Linked DNA regions of Actinoalloteichus hymeniacidonis. The protein of the gene in region 1 interacts with the protein of each later gene in a pairwise test. Links are inferred from orthologs where the notes say so. Each region holds a gene or a part of one and is shown on either strand. Other genes may lie near its edges.

Region 1 (3,300 bases):
CCGGCTGAACAAGCGCTACGGCGACATCGTCGCGCTGAACAACATGACCTTCGACGTACGAGCAGGCGAGCTCTTCGGCTTCGTGGGCAGCAACGGCGCGGGCAAGACCACGACCATGCGCATCGCGATGGGGGTGCTGGCAACCGATTCCGGTGAGGTGCGCTGGCAGGGCAAGCCGGTGGACTTCGACACCCGTCGCAGCATCGGATACATGCCCTCCGAACGTGGGCTCTATCCCAAGATGAAGGTCTTGGAACAGCTGGTCTACCTCGGCGAGCTGCGCGGCATGCCCGCCTCGGCGGCCAAGAAGGCGGCCAACGAGTGGACCGAGCGGCTGGGCCTCGAAGGCAGGCGCAAGGACGAGGTCCAGAAGCTCAGCCTGGGTAATCAGCAGCGCGTGCAGCTCGCGGCGGCGCTGGTGCACGATCCCGAGGTGTTGATCCTGGACGAGCCGTTCTCCGGGCTCGACCCGATGGCCGTCGACGTGATGAGCTCGGTGCTTCGGGAGAAGGCCGCGGCGGGAGCCCCGGTGATCTTCTCCAGCCACCAGCTCGAACTGGTCGAGCGGTTCTGCGACCGCGTCGGAATCATCCGGGCAGGCGAGATGGTCGCCTGCGGCACCGTCGACGAACTGCGTGGCGAGGCCAACCTGCGGATTCAGGTCGACGCCCCGGCCGCCCGACCGGGTTGGTCCGACGCCGTGCCCGGCGCCCGGGTGGTCGAGCACAACGGCAGCGTCTACGTCCTCGAACTCGACACCGGAGCCGACGACCAGCAGCTGCTCGCCGCCGCGATGGCCACCGGACCGGTGCACGAGTTCTCCCCGCACCGACCTGCCCTCACCGAGCTCTTCCGCAACGTCGTCAGTCAGGAGGTGGCGCAGTGAGCACCCCCGGCGCGCCAAGAAAGCGGGCGATGAGCCCCACCAAGGCGATCCTGCTGGTCGCCAAGCGGGAGATCGACACCAGGCTCAAGTCGAAGTCGTTCGTCTGGGGCACGCTGGGCATCCTCGCCGCCATCGCCCTCTACATCGGCATGATGACCTTCATCGGCGGCCGGGAGGGCAACACCTCCGTGGCCCTGACCGGCGACATGACCACCGTCTCGGCGGAGTTGTCGGCCTCGGCCGAGGCGCTCGGCGAGGAACTGGACATCCGCGAGGCATCGGACCCGGCGGCCGCCGAGCAGCAGATCCGCGACGGCGAACTCGATGTGCTGGTCGGCGGGACGCCCGCCGCGCCTGAGGTCACGGTGCAGACCAGCCTCGATGGCACCGTCGAGGTCCTGTTGTCCGGGATCGCCCAGCAGGCGGCGCTCAACACCGCGCTCACCGAAGGCGGACTGGACCCGGCACAGGTTCAGCAGGACGTCGCGGCCGCCGCGACCCTGCAGATCGACAATCTCGAGGAGTCCGACCCGCTCGAGGCCGAGCAGCTGTTCATCGGCATCGCCACCTGCTTCCTGCTGTACATGTCGATGATGATGTACGGCTCCTACGTGGCGACCGGTGTCGTCGAGGAGAAGTCCAGCCGCGTCGTCGAGCTGCTGCTCTCCACGATCCGGCCCTACCAGTTGATGCTCGGCAAGGTCCTGGGCATCGGACTGGTCGGATTGGTCCAACTGCTCACCATCGCGGTGATCGGGGTGGGCGGCGCCGTCGCCGCCGGGCTGCTGACCGTGCCGACGGCGGCCTTCAGCGCCGCGCTCTCCGGACTGCTCTGGTACCTGCTCGGGTTCTTCCTGCTGGCCACCCTGGCTGCGGCCTCCGGTGCGCTGGTCTCCCGGCAGGAGGATGTGCAGTCGGTGATCTCGCCGATGATGATGCTGGTGCTGATCCCGTTCGTGCTGACCTTCACCCTGCTGGTCGGTGACCCGGAGAACGAGACCGCCGAATGGCTGTCCATGGTGCCGTTCTTCTCGCCGTTCATGATGCCGGTCCGGGCGGCGGCCTCCGGGGTGCCGATCTGGCAGCTGGGCACGGCCATCGTGCTGAGCCTCGCGGCGGCGGCGGCCCTGCTGTGGCTGGGTTCGCGCATCTACGCGAACGCCATCCTGCGCACCGGTAGCCGGGTGAAGCTCAAGGACGCGTTCGGCAAGGGCTGATCACCGCGTCGATCGATCCGATGGCCGCGTCCCGACTCGGGGCGCGGCCATCTCGGCGTACTGCGGCGCTCGGCGTACTGCGGCGCTACGGGGCCTCGGCGCTCAACGCCCGGTGATCCGGCCGAAGCGGCGGAGCGCCTCCTGCCGTTCCTCGCCGTGGTCGACCATCGGCTCCGGATAACCGGCGGGCATCGAATCCAGCTTCCACGGTTCGTGCACCGCGCGGCCGGATACCGACCGCAGCTCGGCGACGTGACGACGCACGTACTGCCCGTCGGGATCGAAGCGTCGCCCCTGGGTGACCGGGTTGAACACCCGGAAGTACGGGGCCGCGTCGGTGCCGCTACCCGCGACCCACTGCCAATTGTGCTGGTTGGAGGCGAGGTCGCCGTCGACCAGCGACTGCATGAAGTGCCGGGCGCCCCACCACCATGGCAGGTGCAGATCCTTGATCAGGAAGCTGGCCACCACCAGCCGCGCTCGATTGTGCAGCCAGGCCTCGGCGGCGAGCTGTCGCATCCCGGCGTCGACGAAGGGAAAGCCGGTGGTCCCGGCGCGCCAACGATCGAAGCGTTTCCAGGCGTCCGCACCGAGGTCGTACTCGATGTCGTCGAACCTGCGGTCGAGATTGCGCCGCGCGGACTCGGGTCGATGCCACAGCACATCGGCGAGGAACTCCCGCCAGGCCAGTTCGCGGCGGAACGCCGCCGCGCCATCACCCCGCTTCCTGTGCAGATCCGCGAGCAGCGTGCGCGGATGCACGCAGCCCCAATGCAGGTAGGCCGAGAGCCTGCTGGTGCCGTCGAGCGCGGGCCGGTCGCGGTCCGAGGCGTAGTCGGCCAGGGGACCCGCCCGGAACTCCTTCCAGCGGCCCAGGGCGGCGCGTTCACCCGCCTCGGGCAACTGCGGGCCGTCGTCCTCGGTGTCCAGCTCGGTATCGAGTTCGGCGAGATCGACGGTCTTCGTCGCATCGATCCGCAGTTTGGCGGGTTCGACCCACTTCGGTGCATCCCGCTCGCTCGGGGCCGGTCCGGGCTTGTCGAGCTCGGTCCAGGCGCGGTAGAACGCGGTGAAGACGCGGTACTCGGTGCCGTCCGGCTTACGGACCCGGCCGGGCGGGATCACGTAGGGCGTGCCGGTCTCGACCAGGTCGACGCCCTGCTCGTCGAGTCGCCGTCGAACGGCCTCGTCGCGGCG
Region 2 (3,935 bases), 1.7 Mb from region 1 along the record:
CCGCAATGTCGTCCAACAGGGTGATGCCAGCCGGGGTGAGTGAGGACAGCCGGATCCGACGGTCTCGCAAGTCGGGCACCCGGTTGACCAAGCCCCGGTCGAGGAGCCGATCGATCAAACCGGTGACGGTGGCGAGGCTCACTCCGAGCTGATCGGCGAGGGCATGACCGGAGAGCCCGCCGTCGACGGCGAGGCAGAGCAACACCCGAAACTGCTGCATGGTCAGGCCGCTGTCCAGCAACGGATGCGATCTGATGCGCACCGCGCCGCGCATCAGCGCCTCTTCGTGCCGCTGGATGGTCTCGCTCAATCGGTGCCGCTCTTCGTCGATCCGCACCGGAGGATCCTCCCTTACCGACCCCGTTCTCAACGATCTCTCAGCTTCTCGGCAATACTCTGTGTGAAGCTAACAATTCACCCATTCACCTCCTGATCATCACTCGACCAGAGGATCCACCCGTGACCTGGCTTGCTCGACTCAGCCTGGCTAACCGTGCACTGGTAGCACTCGTCTCGGTGCTCATCCTGGGCTTCGGTGCCTTCGCTACCACCTCACTCAGACAAGAGCTCATTCCCTCGATGGAGATCCCGGTGGCCGCCGTGGTCGCCCCCTATCCCGGCGCCGCAGCGCAGGTGGTGGAGGACCAGGTCACCGAGCCGTTGGAGACGGCGGCCACCGGGGTGCGCGGGGTGGAAGGCACCTCCGCCACCAGCAGCGGCGGGATGTCGGTGATCACGGTCGAACTCGAGTTCGGCACGAATCTGAGCACCGCCGAGCAGGACCTCCAGCAGGCGGTGAACCGGGTCTCGGCGGCCCTGCCGGAGGAGGTCTCGCCGACGGTCATGACCGGCAGCGTCGACGATCTGCCGGTACTGCAGCTCTCCGCCGCCTCGGAGGAGGACGAGGCGGAGACGGCCCGTCTGCTGCGGGACGAGGTGGTGCCGATGATCGAGGAGGTCGGGGGCGTCCGCGAGGTCAGCCTGACCGGCATCGCCGAGAACGCCGTCACCATCGATCTCGACCAGGCCGCGCTCGCAGGCGCGAACATCCAGCTGCCCGCCGTGCTCCAGGCGCTGCAGGCCGCCGGGGCGAGTGTGCCCGCCGGAACGATCGACGAGAACGACAACACACTGTCGGTGTCGGTGGGTGGCCCGGCCGATTCGGTCGAGGACCTCCGGGAGATCCGGATCTCCTCGGACAGTGGATCCGTCCGGCTCGCCGATGTCGCCGAGGTGACCAGCGAGCCCGAGGAGCCGACCGGCTACTCGCGCACCGACGGCGTGCCCAGCATCGGGATCGGCGTGACCAAGACCCCGGTAGGCAACACCGTGGAGATCTCTGAAGAGGTCCGGGAACTGTTGCCCGAGATCGAGCGGCTGCTCGGCGATGCGGGTCAGGTCACGATCGTCTTCGATCAGGCGCCGTTCATCGAGCAGTCGATCCACGATCTGACCGTCGAAGGCGCACTCGGTCTGGTCTTCGCCATCGTGATCATCCTGCTCTTCCTGCTCTCGATTCGGTCGACGCTGGTCACCGCCGTGTCGATTCCGCTGTCGGTGCTCATCGCGCTGATCAGCCTCTACGCCGCCGACTACTCGCTGAACATCCTGACCCTCGGTGCGCTTACCGCCGCCGTCGGGCGGGTGGTGGACGACTCGATCGTCGTCATCGAGAACATCAAGCGACATCTGGGCTACGGCGAGCGCAAACGCCAGGCGATCATCACCGCCGTGCGCGAGGTGGCGGGCGCCATCACCGCCTCCACCATCACCACCGTCGCGGTGTTCCTGCCGATCGCGCTGGTCGGCGGCCAGGTCGGCGAGCTGTTCCGCCCCTTCGCCGTCACCGTCGCCGTCGCGCTGGTCGCCTCGCTGCTCGTCTCGTTGACCATCGTCCCGGTCCTGGCGTACTGGTTCCTCAAGGACCGCAAGGAGAACGGCGAGGGCGCCCCGGACGAGGCCGCCATCCGCGAGAAGGAGGAGCGCGGGCCGCTGCAGCGCACCTATCTCCCGGTACTGCGTGGTTCGCTGGCGCACCCGGTGATCACCATCGTGATCGCCGTCGCCCTGCTCGGCGGCACCCTCGCGCTGGTCCCCCAGTTGCAGACCAACTTCCTCGGCGACAGCGGCCAGAACACCCTGTCGGTCAGCCAGGAACTGCCGCCCGGCTCCAGCTTGGAGACCGCGGATGAGGCCGCCCGCGAGGTCGAGGAGGTGCTCGCCGACGTCGACGCCGTGGAGAGCTACCAGTCCTCGATCGGGGCTCAGGGCGGGATCGCCGCCTCGTTCGGGATGGGCGGTTCGGGAGCGACGACGTTCTCGGTGACCACCGACGAGGACGCCGACCAGAGCGCCGTGCAGACCGAACTGCGTGATCGGCTCGCCGAGCTGACCGATGCCGGCGAGATCACCGTCTCGGCAGGCGGCATGGGCTTCGGCGGGACCAGCGGTCTCGAGGTGATCGTCAGCGGCGACGATCAAGAGGACTTGGCGGACACCGCTACCCAGGTCACCGATCTGCTCAACGACACGCCGGGAACCACCGATGTCAGCAACAACCTCTCCGTCGAGGAGCCCTCGGTGGCGGTCACGGTGGATCGGGAGGCGGCAGCCGCCATCGGTCTGGACGAGCAGACCGTGGGACAGCTGGTGTCCGGCGCGCTGCGCGGCACCCCGGCAGGCACCCTGACCATCGACGGCACCCGCCAGGACATCGTGGTCCGCAGCGGCGAGGCACCCGCCGACCTCGAAGCGCTTCGGACGTTCCCGCTGGGTGCGGGGCCGCAGGGCCCGATCACCCTCGCCGACATCGCGACCGTGGAGGAGGTCTCCGAGGCCACCACGATCACCAGGCAGGACGGCCAACGCAGCGCCACGGTCAGCGCAGGCTTGGACGCCGAGGACCTGGGCAGCGTCAACTCCGAGCTGCAGAGTCGGATCGACGCACTGGATGTCCCGCCCGGCATCGATATCACCATCGGCGGCGTCAGCGCGGATCAGGACGAGGCCTTCGCCGATCTGGGTGTGGCGCTGCTGCTGGCCATCGCGATCGTCTACGTGGTGATGGTGGCAACCTTCCGCAGCCTGCTGCAACCGCTGCTGCTGTTGGTCTCCATCCCCTTCGCGGCGACCGGTGCCCTGGGCCTGCTGGTGATCACCGGTACGCCGCTCGGTGTTCCCTCGCTGATCGGCATGTTGATGCTCATCGGCATCGTGGTCACCAACGCCATCGTGCTGATCGACCTGGTCAACCAGGTACGCAGGACCGGTAAGTCCATCAGGGAGTCGATCATCGAGGGCTCCCGGCAGCGACTGCGCCCGATCCTGATGACGGCGTTGGCGACGATCTGTGCGCTGGTACCGATGTCGCTGGGCATCACCGGTGGCGGCGTGTTCATCTCGCAGCCGTTGGCGATCGTGGTGATCGGCGGACTGTTCTCGTCGACGCTGCTCACCCTCGTGCTGGTGCCGGTGCTGTACTCGCTGACCGAGCGGGCTCGCGCCGCACTCAGCCGCAGGTCCGCCGAGGACGAGGAACCGGCCGAGGCCGGCACGACGACCGGCTGAGCCGCACCTGGGCGCCGGTCGAACGACGACGGGCGGGTGGTCCTCGCGGACCGCCCGCCCGTCGTCATTTCGCATTCGCCCGTCCCGCTGATCATCGAGCGCTAGGCTTTAACCCGTTCGAGGGGAATCGCCGAATCGGCCATGCGCAGCCGGCGCGGCGCCCCAGCGGAGGTCTCGGCGGACTCGCGGGGGCGGTCCGAGGTGATTCGGTCGAGGTATTCGGAGGAAATCGTGTCGCTGTCTCGCCGGTCCCGGCCGCAGCTCCTCGCCATCGGCGGATCGCTCGTGGCGCTCGTGGCCCTGGCCGGATGCGCGGACGTCGCCGAGGTGGCAGAGCCCGAGACCCGCAGCTTCGGGGCCGCTCCCGA

Evidence for each region.
Region 2: the proteins of BKA25_RS02140 (region 1) and BKA25_RS09555 interact in binary tests that used the Bacillus subtilis proteins (3 or more experiments, as listed by UniProt). The link is inferred for Actinoalloteichus hymeniacidonis from one-to-one orthologs.

The regions. Positions count from the first base shown.
Region 1 is NZ_JACHIS010000001.1:459,562-462,861, reverse strand. What follows is about bases 4-2,992. They hold BKA25_RS02140 (ABC transporter permease), read left to right. Parts: upstream 4-882; coding sequence 883-2,103; downstream 2,104-2,992. Other genes in these bases: BKA25_RS02135 (cryptochrome/photolyase family protein), read right to left, coding at 2,206-2,992; BKA25_RS02145 (ABC transporter ATP-binding protein), read left to right, coding at 44-886. Also shown: more of BKA25_RS02135, read right to left, coding at 2,993-3,300.
Region 2 is NZ_JACHIS010000001.1:2,147,349-2,151,283, reverse strand. Bases 144-3,767 are described here. They hold BKA25_RS09555 (efflux RND transporter permease subunit), read left to right. Parts: upstream 144-459; coding sequence 460-3,567; downstream 3,568-3,767. Other genes in these bases: BKA25_RS09560 (MarR family transcriptional regulator), read right to left, coding at 144-337. In the rest of the region: more of BKA25_RS09560, read right to left, coding at 1-143; BKA25_RS09550 (DUF4097 family beta strand repeat-containing protein), read left to right, coding at 3,799-3,935. UniProt on the Bacillus subtilis protein: Required for self-resistance to surfactin, an antimicrobial lipopeptide surfactant produced by B.subtilis. Also required for swarming motility.